DNA from 2 places in the Arthrobacter sp. B0316-5-4 genome. Region 2 is predicted to be linked to the other one. Evidence: riboswitches for the same ligand, from Rfam matches in the RefSeq annotation. Region 2 holds a riboswitch; the other holds the start of a gene.

What was found. Region 2 has a riboswitch for cyclic di-AMP ahead of AC5RU9_RS15055 (M23 family metallopeptidase). Riboswitches for the same ligand answer to the same signal wherever they lie in the genome.
Region 1: another riboswitch for cyclic di-AMP. It lies ahead of AC5RU9_RS09530 (NlpC/P60 family protein); the one in region 2 lies ahead of AC5RU9_RS15055 (M23 family metallopeptidase).

The regions. Positions count from the first base shown of each region.
Region 1 covers NZ_JBNHFN010000003.1:208,923-216,102, forward strand. Annotated here, with positions in the region: tRNA gene AC5RU9_RS09505 (tRNA-Cys) at 1-7, opposite strand, end outside; gene AC5RU9_RS09510 (hypothetical protein) at 72-533, opposite strand; gene hutG (formimidoylglutamase) at 594-1,541, opposite strand; gene AC5RU9_RS09520 (NCS2 family permease) at 1,616-3,058, opposite strand; gene AC5RU9_RS09525 (copper resistance CopC family protein) at 3,172-3,798, shown strand; cyclic di-AMP (ydaO/yuaA leader) riboswitch at 3,973-4,141, shown strand; gene AC5RU9_RS09530 (NlpC/P60 family protein) at 4,145-4,930, shown strand; gene AC5RU9_RS09535 (FAD-binding protein) at 5,044-5,730, opposite strand; gene AC5RU9_RS09540 (universal stress protein) at 6,145-7,180, shown strand, end outside.
Region 2 covers NZ_JBNHFN010000004.1:670,457-677,636, reverse strand. Annotated here, with positions in the region: gene AC5RU9_RS15075 (DUF3027 domain-containing protein) at 1-518, shown strand, start outside; gene AC5RU9_RS15070 (MFS transporter) at 562-1,866, shown strand; gene serC (phosphoserine transaminase) at 1,937-3,067, opposite strand; gene AC5RU9_RS15060 (iron-dependent transcriptional repressor DtxR) at 3,362-4,057, shown strand; cyclic di-AMP (ydaO/yuaA leader) riboswitch at 4,282-4,496, shown strand; gene AC5RU9_RS15055 (M23 family metallopeptidase) at 4,501-5,331, shown strand; cyclic di-AMP (ydaO/yuaA leader) riboswitch at 5,476-5,637, shown strand; gene AC5RU9_RS15050 (C40 family peptidase) at 5,642-6,382, shown strand; gene AC5RU9_RS15045 (NlpC/P60 family protein) at 6,482-7,180, shown strand, end outside.

The DNA of each region.
Region 1 (7,180 bases), on a different contig from region 2:
CACCACGCTCCAACGACACTAGGGGCCTGGGCGCACCGTTTTCAACGTTCGTTGCCTTGGCTTTCGCAGGGCTACGCGGTGTTGCTTCTGGTTGCCGCCAGTGACGCGCGATTGAGTAGCCTGGTTACCCCGGCAGCCACCACGAGAGTAAGAATCGCAGCCGCCATATGCGTGTAGAGCATAAGGTGCGGCGAACCTCCGCTGGTGCTTGCTGCCGCGGGCACATCGCCGAGGCCCTGGCCCACGCCATGAAGGTGATCCACCAGCCCGCTGCCCGGGAAGTACCCTCCGAACGCGGCGAACCCGAAGTGCAACAGTTGCTGCGCCACACCGGACGCCAGCAGCAACAGCAAGGGCCCATGAACCCAGCGGGCCAGGAGTTGTGCAGCCAGGCAACATAACGCGGCGAAGCCAAGGAGGACAGGGACGGCCGGAGCGCTGCCGCCAGCGGCCATGTGGGCGGCCAGCCCCAACCCAACAGCGAGTAGCCCGGACACCCAGGCCCACTTGTCCTGCACAGGAATTGTGCCCATCGCCGTCCTTCCTCCCCACAGGCTAAACGGAGGAGTGCGAACGGGAAAGGGCCTGCGAAGCTAAGCGAGCAGGGTGTTCACCAACCGGGCCGCAACTTTCGCCGTCCGGGAATCAATGTCGAACTCCGGATTCAGCTCCGCGACGTCCAGGTGGAGCAACTTCCCGCTGGCGGCAACCTGGCGACAGATCGCACTGATCACCGGCAAGGGCACGCCATAAGCGGCGGGTGCACTTACTCCGGGAGCCACTGAAGCCGGCATCACGTCAAGATCGATGGTCAGGTAAAGGGCATCCACGCCGTCCAGGAAGTCGGCAACGAAGACCTCCGCAGCCTCCGCCGAGCACTGTTCGTCGGGCAGGTACTTCACGCCAAGCCGGTCCGCCGTGTCGAAGAGCGTCCGCGTGTTGTTTGGTTCGGAAATTCCGACGACGGCGTACTGCAGTTCGCGTCCCACGGCAGCTTCCGCGCGGGCCATCTGCAGGAACGGGGTGCCCGAGCTCGGTGTCGGGTCATCGCGCAGGTCAAAGTGGGCGTCCAGGTTCAGGACACCCAGCCGCTTGCCACGGAGTGCCTCAGAACCGGCAACGCCCAGGTAGCTGGCGAACGCGGTTTCGTGGCCGCCGCCCAACACAACAGTGAGGTTGCCGGCGTCGAGCAGTCCCGAAATGGCACGGCCGGCGCGCTCTTGCCCCGCTTCCAGTGAGTCGTCCTCCACAACTACGTCACCGGCGTCGAACACGTCCCGGTCCAGGTGGAAGGCCAACGGCCCCAGCGCCGAACGGATAGCGGCAGGGGCCTTTGCTGCACCTGTGCGGCCCTTGTTGCGAAGCACCCCGGCGTCGCTGCAAAACCCAAGCACGACGGCGGGGCGCACTGCTGATTCGGACGCTGCGGACGTGTGCGGGGCAACGGCCTGCCACCAGCGGCGATGCTCAGCGCCGTCGCCGTCGAACCGTCCGGACCACGGGGTGGGGCTGACATCTACTGTGGGGACGCTTGTTTGCATGCTTAAAGCACACCCCACCCGAGCTGCCGAAACCAGCAGTTCAGGGTGGGGCGTGTCTGGGATTGCGGACTGGGCTATTTGACGCCCAGCAGTTCCTCGACCGTTCCGATGCCGAAGAACAACAGGAAGGCAGCGGCCACGGCCCACATCAGCGGGTGAACCTCGCGGGCGCGGCCCTGGAACGTGCGGATCAGGACAAAGGAGATGAACCCCGCGCCCAGGCCGTTTGCGATGGAGTATGTGAACGGCATGAGGGCGATGGTCAGGAACGCGGGGATACCCACGCCCCAGTCCTGCCAGTCGATCTTGCCCACCTGGGAAACCATCATGAAGCCCACCACAACCAGTGCGGGAGCGACGGCTTCGAACGGCACAAGGTTGATCAGCGGCGTGAAGAACATGGCCACCAGGAACAGCACGCCCGTAACGATCGAGGCGAGACCAGTGCGTGCGCCTTCGCCAATGCCTGCGCCGGACTCAACGAAGATCTGGTTGGACGACACGGACGCGCCGCCGCCAACGATCGCGCCGAGCGCATCAACCTGCAGCACGCGGTCAACGTTAGGGATATTGCCGTCCTTGTCCACCGTTCCGGCTTCGTTGGCCAAGCCAACCATGGTGCCCATCGCGTCGAAGAAGATGCTCAAAAGGATCACGAATGCCAGGAGCGCTGCCGCGATAAAGCCGAGGTGTTCAAACGCACCGAACGGGTTGGCCTTACCTATAAGGGAAAGGTCCGGGGCGCCCCACTTGGTCAGGGTCGGGGCAACAAGGGACCAGCCGCGCGGGTTGATGTTGGTGCCGTCGTTGCTGGGGCCGATGTGAAGCGTGAACTCGAGGATGGCGGCCAAAGCCGTGGACGCCACGATGCCGATCAGGATGGCGCCGCGCACTTTCCGGACCACCAGTGCGATGGTCAGGATCAGGCCAAAGGCAAACACCAGGGTTGGCCAGCCCAACAGTTTCCCGTCGACGCCCAGTCCCAAGGGAACGGTTGTGCCGGCGGCGTCGGGGATGCGGCGGACGAACCCCGCATTGACCAGGCCGATCAGCGCGATGAAGAGGCCGATGCCCACCACGATCGCGGTCTTGAGTGCTTCCGGCACGGCCTTGAAAACGGCGGTACGGAAACCGGTGAGGACCAGGATCAACATGGTCAGGCCCGAGAGCACCACAAGGCCCATCATGTCCGGCCACGTCAGGCCGGGGTGCGAGGCGACGGTGACAGCCACGAACGCGTTAACGCCCAGGCCCGTGGCCACGGCGAACGGGTGCTTGGCCCAGGCGCCCATGAGGATGGTCAGGATGCCCGCAACGAATGCCGTGGTGGCCGCCACTGCGGTGAATCCCAGGGAAGCTCCACTGGAGTCCGGCCCGGAAAGGATCAACGGGTTAAGGACCACGATGTAGCTCATGGCGAAGAAGGTTGCGAAGCCGCCGCGGATTTCCCGGGAGTATGTGGAGCCACGCTCGGAGATTTTGAAGTAGCGGTCGATGGCAGAACCTTGTTTAAGCATGAAGGACTCCGGGGATCGAGGGGAGTGTGCCCTCAAATCCTATGCCGTCGGATATGGGCCTCCGGACGATTCGCCTAGTCTGTAAGGAAGCCAACACTAGGAGAAACCGCCCCATGCGCACCATCCGCCCGCTTCTGGCCGCCGTCGTTGCTGCCCTGGCCTTCGCGTCCGCCTTGTTGTTTTCCGCGGCCCCGGCCTCCGCGCACGACGTCGCCGAATCCACAGCGCCGGCCAACGGTTCCAGCGTGGCTGCCGTCCCGGCGTCGGTCTCCATCACGTTCAACAACAGGCCGCTGGCCATCGGGTCAGGCGTGACGGTCACTGCGGGCGGCGAAAACTGGGCGGACGGGCCCGTCGAAATTATCGACAACCAGGCGGTCCAGAAGATCCGCGAAGGCGCACCGGCTGGGGAGTACACGGTGGTCTGGCGTGTGGTCAGCTCCGACTCGCACCCCATCGAGGGCACCTTCACGTTCACGGCCGCTGCTGGAAGCACGACGGCGGCCAGCGGCACTGCGGGCGCCTCGCCGTCGGCACCTTCCAATACGGTCCCGACGGCGGGAACTGCGGCACCCGGAACGGCCGCCAGCACCCCGGCCGCGGACGCATCGCAGCCCTTCCCGTGGAGCATCGTGGGACTGGCCGTGGTTGCTGTCGGCCTCGTTATTTATCTCGCCGTTACCGCACGGAAGAAACTCGCAGCCTCCAACGACACAGATGCGGGAGATTCCGCGGAATAACGGGCTTTTCTACGTAGCTGCGAATATCTCGGAATGGTTACCGCGACACGCCAAAAGCCCGGTTCTCGTTACTTAAATGTGACTTCGGCGTGATCATCGCGTACGGTAGTACCTGTGCCTGTTCCACGTAGCGGGCACTTCCGGCCTGATTGCCTAGCTCTGCCGCAGTCCGGAATCCGTTCGCAGACAAACCTTACGGCAGAGACGGGGAACCCAATTTAGGCCACTTTCGAGTGTGCCTTGGGGTGAAGTCACGATGCTTCCGCTGAACAGCGGGGGATAGTGGCCGGGTGACTCCCATCCGAATCCGACAGCTAACCTCGCAGGCATCGGGAGAGGCTTTTTCATGTCTTCAAGCATTCTTCGCGGCCGTCGTAAGGCGGACAGCGTACGTCCTAATCCGTTCATCTCCATCTCCAAGGCAGTCGCCAGCAACGCTTCCGGCGCTGGCCGCCAGGCAGCTGTTATCGCAGCAGCCTCTGGCCTTGTCCTGACCGGTTCCATCGCTGCACACGCAGCCGAAACCCCGGTTCAGCGCGACTCCAGCCCCGCCACGGTCGCCGAGACCGTTTCCGAGGCACCCACCCAGGTTGTTACCGCCCTTTCGACGGCGACCGTCAACTTCGAGCGCCCTGCTGTTGCATCCGTAGCAGCTCCGGTCATCGAAAAGCCGGCTCCCGTTGTTGAGGCACCTGTAGCCAAGAAGGCAGCAGTGGCAACAACCGCTGCGGCCGCTCCTGTCGCAAAGGCTGCAGCTTCGGTTGCTGCCGCTCCGGCTGCTGCTGCTCCCGCAGCCGCTGCACCGGCCGTCGGTGGAGTCAACGCAGCAATGGTCGCCTCGGCTTACGCCCAGATCGGCATCATGCAGGACTGCACCGCAATGGTGGAGCGGGCCCTCGGCTCCGCGGGCATCCCTGTTGGTGACCTCGCGCCCATGCAGTTCATGAACTACGGCAAGGTCGTCAGCACCCCCCAGCCCGGCGACATGATCGTCCAGTCCGGCCACGTAGCCATCTACATCGGCAACGGCCAGGCCATCAGCGGTGGCATCAATGGCAACCAGACGGGCATCCACCCGATCAGCTGGTTGACCGCAACTGGTCCCATCACGTACGTACGCGCAGGCGCATAAGCCTCACGCTTCAGTTCAAAGGCCGGCATCCTCGAAGATTCACTCTTCGAAGGTGCCGGCCTTTGGCGTTAAGAATTGTTCGCAAAAGTTCCAGTGGGCGGTCAGCGGCCTTGCTACGCGATGGCTACGCCGTTGCCGGCCGGTAGCGCTACCTTGGCGGAGATGGCCTGGCCCACAGCTTTGGCCTGCCGAAGCACCTCTTTGGGGGTTGGGGTGATGAGTTCCCCAACGCCAACAAGGTGCATCCCTACGGCCCGCATGGCCGCGGCCAAATTCTGGCCCACGGCGATTCCAAGTTCCGCCAGCATCCGGCGCAGCTGGCTCTGGGCGCAGCGCGTCACCACAATGTGGTCCGCCAGTAGGACACCGTGGGCCGTGTGGACCGCCCATTGACGGGGCGTGGACTCCAGGGGACCGGAAACGATCCTGCCCCGGAGGGTGGCCGATGCCGTGCTTCCGGTGGGGCCGTGCCCCAGCTGCTGTGACGGGTCGGCGCCCAGGAAATCCAGGCGAACGGCACGGGTAGTGTTGCGCACGTCCAAATGATGGTTGGCAGCGTAGTTGCGCAGGTGGCGGAGAATCTCGCTGCGTTCCTTCATTGCGGGATCGGCGATGTCGCAGCGCTGGAGCATTCCCGTGTGGGTCGAAGGCCCCGTGGCGGACAACGATCCGAACCCGTCAACGACGATGGAGCCCACCCCGTAGCGGCTGAGCTCGCTGGCAACAGCCAGACCGGAGAGGCCGGCGCCGATGACCACGGTGGTGGTTCGTTCCGTGCCGGAATCAGGCGTGAGTGACACTGCTTGGTTCCTCCTTGACGTGTGTGCCCTGCGGCATCGCGTGGGGTCGCGTCCGAGTTCCCCAAGCGGCCGCAAATTAACAGCCGGGGTGTGTCCTGAGACACGCTGCCCGGCTATTCGGTGACTCGAACACTACCGAACTTTTTCGGCCATTGGTAGCCTTCCCGGCGTCGTGTTTTGCGTGTTCGTCGGCAGCTCAATATCGCGACGTTTGAACTGAGCCCGGACCGTTATGCACATAGCCTGAAGTCGCCTTGATTCGGTACTTCCGACCGAGAATAGTGGGCATTGGAAGGAGAGATTCCAAGTTTCTCCTTCGCCGGCCATTGACATTTGGAGAGTCAGGGAATCCGTCGCGGAGAACCTCTGGCAGAATAGCCGGAACATCAAGCAGTAGGTGGAGAGGCGGGCCCCATGGACCAGCACGGAAGACACAATGAAGTGCCACGCGATGGCGAGGATGAGGCGGTTGCACCCGGCGGCATCGTCGTTGGCGTGGACGGATCCGAGCATGGCCAGTGTGCCTTGGTCTGGGCAGCGCGTGAAGCAGAGCGTCGCCAACTTCCGTTGCATATCGTCACGGCCTACTCGGTTCCTATTTTTGCCGCTTCCGGTTTGGACGGAGGCTACGCAACGGTGGACGACTCGGTAATCCGTGAGGGCGCCGATGCAATCGTCAAGCAGGCGATGGACAAGGTTTCCGCCTACGCGATCGATGTTGATGCATCGGTCGAAAACGGTGACGCTGCCGGTGTCCTGCTCGACCTCTCTGCGGAGGCCGCGCTCCTGGTGTTTGGAAGCAGGGGCCGGGGCGGCTTCGTCGGGCGCCTCCTGGGGTCGGTAAGCAGCGCCCTGCCCGCCCATGCCAAGTGCCCCACGGTGACTGTTCCGCTGTACTGCGCGGACCGCCTCGGGGAGAGCACCGAAGACAAACACATCAAAGCCGAGCACGCCAAGGCTGGTCCCCGGACCGTCGAGAACGTGGTGGCAGTCGGGGTGGATGGCTCCGAGCAAGCCCGCGTAGCTGTGCTCGAAGCCGCAGAGCAAGCACAGCGCATGGGCGCCAAGCTGCGTGTGATCTGCGCTGTTCCGCAGTACAGCGGTTCCCTGGCGTGGGTACCGGCCCCCCTTGATCGCGATGCCCTCTTTGCGGACATCAAAGTCCAGCTGGACGCCGGGCTCGCCTGGCTTCAGAGCCACTTCCCGGGTCTGACCATAGAGACCGAGCTCCGTGACGGTGCTCCGGTGGATGTCCTGGTGGAAACAAGCCGCTCGGTTGAACTCGTGGTCCTCGGCACTCGTGGCCGCGGGGGATTCGCCGGGATGCTCCTTGGGTCCACGTCTGATGGCGTCCTCCACCATGCGAAGGGGCCGGTGCTGGTGGTTCCGGACCGGGAGGATCCGCGGCTCGCCGATCGGCCCAATTTCGGCCCCATGCTCGGCGCAGCTT
Region 2 (7,180 bases):
CCGCTGCGGAGCAGCCGCGGGCCGGTTTGCCTGTTTGGCGAACCGGCAAGCCTGACGCTTTCCTGGCTGCCGCCGTCGATACTGCACGTGAGGCAGTTCAAGGAATAGCCAACCCGGGCGAAGTGGGTGCGCACCTCGGCGCGAAGTCGGAGGGCGACCGCGTAGTCACGCACTTGTTCGAGTCCAAGCTCGCCGGTTACGGCGGCTGGCAGTGGTATGCGGTGGTGACGCGCAACTCGCGTTCCAAGATCGTGACCGTCAGTGAGCTCGGCCTGCTGCCGTCCGAGGAATCCATCCTCGCTCCGGAATGGGTTCCGTGGGCAAAGCGTGTCCGCCCCGAGGACGAGACTCCGTTGGTGGAGGAAACCGTCGGCGATGTCACGGAGGAATCCGTCCAGGCCGACGAGGATGACGCTACCGGGCCCGTCGATGCGGACGCCGAAGCGGACGACCCCGAAGCAGACACAGAAGAAGACGACACAGAAGAAGACGACGCCGACGAAGCCGGGGCTGAATAAGCATTGCGGAAACCCGGGGTGAACCAAGCGATGGTGGACACTGATGTCCACCTTTAAGTCGCTGGGGATTCCCAACTACCGCATCTGGTTCTTCGGTGCCCTGATCTCGAATATCGGCACCTGGATGCAGCGTACTGCGCAGGACTGGCTGGTGTTTGACCACCTGACCGCGCACGACGCCGGCGCCATGGGCATTACCTTGGCCCTCCAGCTGGGTCCGCAGCTGTTCCTTGCCCCCTGGGCGGGCTTGCTCGCCGACCGCTACAGCAGGCGGAAGCTGCTCCTCCTCACCCTGGTGGCCATGGCCCTGCTCAGCACCGGTCTTGGCATCCTGGTGCTTCTGGGAGTCGCAGAGTTATGGCACGTCTACATCTTTGCCCTGCTGTTGGGCATCGTGATGGCGCTGGACGCCCCCGTCCGCCAAACGTTCGTGTCAGAACTCGTCACCGACGATTACCTGCCCAACGCGGTGGCACTGAACAGCGCATCCTTCAACGTAGCCCGGATGATCGGTCCGGCAGTGTCCGGCATCCTCACGGTGGTGGTGGGGCCCGGCTGGGTCTTCCTCATCAACACGGTGTCCTTCGCCGCGATGCTCTGGGCGCTCAAGCTGATACCGACGTCGTCACTGAGGGCGCAACCGCGCGCTGCTCCAGGTAAGGGGCGCATCCGCGAAGGCCTTCGGTACGTCCGGGGACGGCCTGATATCCAGGTGGTCCTGGTGGCCATCTTCATCGTGGGCACGTTCGGCCTCAATTTTCCGCTGTTCATCGCTGCGATGGTAGGCACCCAGTTCGGTATGGACGCCGGCGCTTTTGGGGCCTTGAGTTCAGTCATGGCCATCGGCTCAGTGACCGGAGCGCTGCTCTCTGCCCGACGCGGCCGGCCCCGCCTGAGACTGATCTTCCTGGCAGCCGGCGGTTTCGGTGTCTCCAGCACGCTCGCTGCGCTGGCGCCCAACGCCACGCTTTTCGGACTTGCGCTGGTTCCCTGCGGCTTGTTCGCGCTCACCCTCATCACCAGTGCCAACGGGTACGTGCAATCAACCACGGAGGCCGTCATGCGGGGGCGGGTCATGTCTTTGTACATGGCAATCTTCATGGGCGGGACACCGATTGGTGCCCCGTTGGTGGGGTGGGTGGCGAACGTCGGCGGTCCGCGCTGGGCGGTGGGCGTCGCCGCGATAGCCGGCGTCAGCACCGCCGTCGTCGGTTTGGTATGGATCATCCGCGCGAAGCAATTAAGGCTCCGCTTTGATCGGCGGGCGCGCGGCCTGAAGCATTTCCGGGTGGAGTCGCTGCTTGCCCCTCCGGGCACGGAAGAGGGCGACGGCGGTTCCGGGCGTTAAGCAGCGACGGCGCCGTCCGGCTTTACCGAACGACGCCGACCCCTGGGTCCAGCTGAATCCTTACCGTGGATTACTTCTTCAGTTCGCCCACGACGTAGTCGATGCTGGCAAGGAGCGCTGAAACATCGTCTGGCTCGATGGCAACGAACGTGGCGATGCGCAGCTGGTTGCGGCCCAGCTTGCGGTACGGCTCCGTGTCCACCACGCCGTTGGCACGCAGGACCTTGGCGATCGCAGCGGCGTCGATGGAGTCGTCGAAGTCGATGGTGGCAATGACGTTGGAGCGGTCCTCAGCCTTGGCAACAAACGGCGTGGCGTAGTCGGAGGCTTCTGCCCAGGAGTAGATGCGGTTGGCGGAGTCCGCCGTGCGCTTGCTGGCGAAGTCCAGGCCGCCGTTGCTGTTCAACCACTGAACCTGGGCATCCAGGGTCACCAGCGTGGACAACGACGGCGTGTTGTACGTCTGGTTGAGCTTGGAGTTGTCGATGGCGGTCTGCAGGTCCAGGAAATCCGGGATCCAGCGGCCGGATGCCTTGACGCGGGCAGCGCGTTCCAAGGCTGCGGGGGAGAAGAGGCCGAGCCACAGCCCGCCATCCGAGGCGAAATTCTTCTGCGGGGCGAAGTAATAGACGTCCGACTCCGAGACATCGACATCCAGGCCGCCGGCAGCGGAGGTTGCGTCCACCAGGACCAACGATCCTTCGTCCGCGCCCTGCACCCGCGTCACGGGAGCTGCGACACCCGTGGAAGTTTCGTTCTGGGGCCACGCGTAGACATCGACGCCGGCTTCGGCCTGGGCCACGGGGCGGGTGCCGGGCTCGGACTTGATGATGGAGGAAGCCTCAAGGAACGGAGCCTTGTTGGTGGCAGCAGCGAACTTGGAACCAAATTCACCGAAGGAAAGGTGCTGGGCCTTTTTCTCCACCAGGCCGAAGGCAGCGACGTCCCAGAATGCGGTTGACCCGCCGACGCCGAGGACAACCTCGTATCCGTCGGGCGCGCGGAAGAACTGGCTGAGTCCTTCCCGGACTGATCCGACGAGGTTCTTGACCGGGGCCTGCCGGTGGGATGTGCCCAGGATGGTGGCCGATGCGGCAGACAACGCCTCGATCTGTTCCGGGCGGACCTTGGACGGTCCTGCGCCGAAGCGTCCGTCCTTAGGCAGCAGATCGGCGGGAATGGTGATGCTGTTGTCGCTCACGTGTGGCTCCAATGGGTATCGGCTAGAGATGGGTCGTGGCAGGTGGCATCCGCTGCCCCTTCGACTCCCCAATTCTGCCTGACACGGCTCGGGGGCAGGAACCTGCACCCGTCATAGTCCGCCACGTGGAACGCGGAGCAACCGGATGCGACCGGAATTATCCAGAGTAATTCCAAATAAGCTAGGCTGGGGGTTGGCGTTCAAGGGGCAGCGGTGCACACCGGCTGCCCCGGCCAGGGACGCGGTACGGTGGAGATTACGCAAGGAAACTGCGTTCGAGGAGAGCTGAGCTGGATGACGGATCTGATCGATACCACTGAGATGTATCTTCGGACCATTTTGGAGCTTGAAGAAGAAAACATTGTGGCGCTCAGGGCCCGCATCGCCGAGCGCTTGCGGCACTCCGGCCCCACGGTTTCGCAAACCATCGGCCGCATGGAGCGCGATGGCCTGGTGATCGTTTCCAACGACCGCCACCTTGAACTGACCCAGATGGGCCGCAAGCGCGCCACTGAGGTCATGCGAAAGCACCGCCTGGCCGAGCGGCTCCTTGCCGATGTCATTGGCCTCGACTGGGCATACGTCCATGATGAAGCCTGCCGCTGGGAACACGTGATGAGTGAGCGGGTTGAACGTCGGCTCTACGAACTCCTCGAACACCCCACCGAGTCCCCTTATGGCAATCCGATTCCAGGACTTGAAGCCCTCGGCGGCCTGCCGACGCAGACCATCCCGCGGCTCGACGTCAACCTGCTGCAGGCCATGGATGGCTACGCGTCCGATTCCCGGGTAGTGGTCAGCCGCCTTGCCGAGCCCATCCAGGTGGAACCGGAACTCCTCACCCAACTGGACGAGGGCGGAATCCGTCCCGGTGCCGCAGTGTCGTTGGAACGTGTTGGCGAATACATCTCCGTCCGGGTTCCCGGCATCGAGGGAGCGCTCGAGCTGCCGCCTGAGGTTGCAGCCCACGTGTTCGTCTCCCTGGGCTAACCTCCCTTCGGGGCGCCGCCTCCTCGGGGATGCCGTGTCAAACCTCACTTTCGCGCCCTGCGCGACAGTGTGACCTCGGTTTTCCGGGATAGATGATAAAGGCCCCCGGCATCACGCGCTTTCCTGTTGATAACGAATTTATTACTGCAGGCTTTAATCGCCTATAGTTATCTACTAGCGCCGATACCAAAGCGTTACCTGATCCGGAGCCGAGCTCTGCCAGCGGATCAGGTGTGCCATCCACCACTGGCAGAGGCGGGGGAACCACAAGCGGCTGTCTAAAGAAGCAGCCTTGGGGTGAAGTCCGCAGCAGAAGTGCCCATTTATGCAAGTCCCTCCTGGGATACCTGTGTGCCGTGAGCGCTTCGTGCGGACCGGGTCTTTGAACTCTCTGACCCGAATCCGACAGCTAACTTCGCAGGCTTTTCAGAGAGGAATAGAGTTTGACATCGCAGAACGTCAGGGGTCGTCGCCGCGCGACCGGCCCCGCTGTTGAGCTGCGGCCAGCCCGCGCCACAATGGAGATCCGGCCCCGCGACACTGAGCGTCAAGTCCGCCGCCGTAAGAGCCCATTGCGCCAGGTTGCCGACTTTGCCGCAGCCAGTGGCGTCGGGCAGAAAGCCGGAGTGGCACTCGCCGCCACCGGCTTGGCCCTGACTGTCGGACTGCCGGCCACAAGCCCCGTGATGGCAACGTCGGAGTCGGGCCAAACTGAGTCCGCCCTTGCCGTATCCGGCGGCAGCCAGCCAGAGGTTTCCGCAGCCGCGTCGGCAAAGATCGACTTCAGCCGCGCTGCCGTTGCAACCGCAGCTGACCCTGACGGCAAGCTGAAGCAGCTGCTCAGCGCCCAGTCGGTCGGCAGCATCCAGCGCGCCTCATCCGTAGGAACCCTTGCCAGCCCCCTGGACACCCTGACGACGGCCTCGCCCTTTGGCTACCGGGTCAGCCCCCTCACGGGCGGCACCGGCGACTTCCACCGCGGCCAGGACTTCGTCGCCCAGTGCGGCACGGCCGTCCATGCAGCTGCCACTGGCAAGGTCACCTTTGCCGGCTGGCACGAGTACGGCGGAGGCAACCGCGTGGTCATCGATCACGGCAATGGCCTCGAGACCACGTACAACCACCTGTCGTCCTTCACCGTCAAAGTCGGCCAGACCGTCACCCGCGGCGATACCGTCGCGCTGAGCGGCACCACGGGCGCTTCCACGGGCTGCCACCTCCACTTCGAGGTCCAGGTCAACGGCGAAGTTGTCGACCCCATGGGCTGGCTTTAATCCAGTTGATGGTTGTCTCTCGAATTTTGAGACACCCCGTGACCTGAATGTGACATTCGCGTTCAACTGTTGTACCGTACAAAGCGCATCGGCTTTTTAGGGGGCCGGTGCACTTGAGTGGATTGCCTAGCTCTGCCACCACTCGAGGTCCGTTCGCATAAATCGTCTGGCAGGGGCGGGGGAACCACTTCTGGTCTTCGCAAGAAGACCTTGGGGTTAAGTCGCAAAAGCTTCCTTGAAGCAGCGCGGCCGGATGACTCCCATCCGAATCCGACAGCTCACCTCGCAGGCATTGGGAGAGGCTACCTACGTGTCATCACGCACTACCCCTGCGCGCCACCGCGCTGAATCGGTTCGTACGAACCCCTTGAACACTCTTTCCAAGGCTGTTTCGTCCAACGCCGGTACCGTTGGCCGTCAGGCCGTCGTTCTGGCAGCAGCCTCGGGCCTTGTCCTCAGCGTCGGCCTCCCGGCCACTGCAGCTGACACCGATGTCTCCAAGTCGGAAGCCTCCAGCACCCAACAGCTGGTCGCTACCGCCGTCGTCACGGCAGAGCCCACCGCCACCGTGGCCTTCGAGAGCCCGGTCGTGGCCACCAAGGAAGCCCCCAAGGTTGTCCAGCGTGCATCGCAGGTTACCCAGCGCACCGCGGGTTCCCAGGATGCCGCAACGGCGGTCACCGCTAAGTCCTCCGAAGCTACCGACGGTGCTGCAAGCGCCGCTGCCTCGGGCCTTGCCGCTATTGCCTACACCGGCATCGGCCACCCCTACGTGTGGGGCGGCACCACGCCCAACGGCTGGGACTGCTCCGGCTTCACCCAGTGGGTCTACGCACAGGCTGGCATCAGCATTCCCCGCGTCAACGCCTGGACGGCCATGAAGCCCACCAGCACCCCGGCCCCCGGCGACCTGGTCATGCAGAACGGTGGAGCCCACGTCGGCATCTACGTCGGCAACGGCATGATGATCAGCGCACTGAACCCGAGCCAGGGCACCCTCCTGCACTCGGCAGCCTCCACAGGCACCTCTTCCTTCTTCACCCTTCGCTAGAAAACATCCGGTTCGGGGCCGGCCAGCATACCCCCCAAGTGCTGGCTGCCCATTACCCGCGTGTAACCCCACTGCGCGCGGATACGAAAAGAGAAAATCATGACCAGTGCAAACAAGGTTGCACGGCATCGCGCTGCGGCCCCCAAGACCAGCTCGCTTGCCATCATTGCCAAGGCCGTCGGCGGCAACGCCGGTACCGTAGGCCGCCAGGCGGCCGTTATCGCTGCGGCTTCCGGTTTGGTCCTGACCAGCGGTGTCGCAGCGAACGCCGCCGAGACCAACGTTGACCGCGAATCCACGGCGACCTCCGCCCTTGACGTCCAGGCAGTGGTCCAGTCGACCATCGCCGCGGACTCCACGGTGGCCATCTCCTACGAACGTCCCGTCGTCACCACGGTGGAAGCTCCGGCTCCCGTGGAGACGAAGGCCCCTGCCAAGGCTGAAGCCAAGGCAACGGAGAGCGTCACCACGGCTGCTCCCGCCGGCAACGCGACGCTTGCCGTCAACAGCTCGGCTACGGCTGCCAAGGCTCCGGCAGCTTCCAGCGGCCTCGGTGCAGCTATTGCCGCCGCAGCGTACGCCCAGCTCGGCGTGACCCAGGACTGCACCATGCTGGTGACCAACTCCCTGGCAGCCGTGGGCATCCACTTCCATGACTGGCCGGCCGGCTACCTCTCTTTGGGCCGTACCGTCAGTGCAGCAGAAGCGCAGCCGGGTGACCTCGCCTACTACGCCAACGGCGGTTTGGCCGGACAGGCCCACATCGCTGTTTACGTCGGCAACGGCATGGCAGTCCAC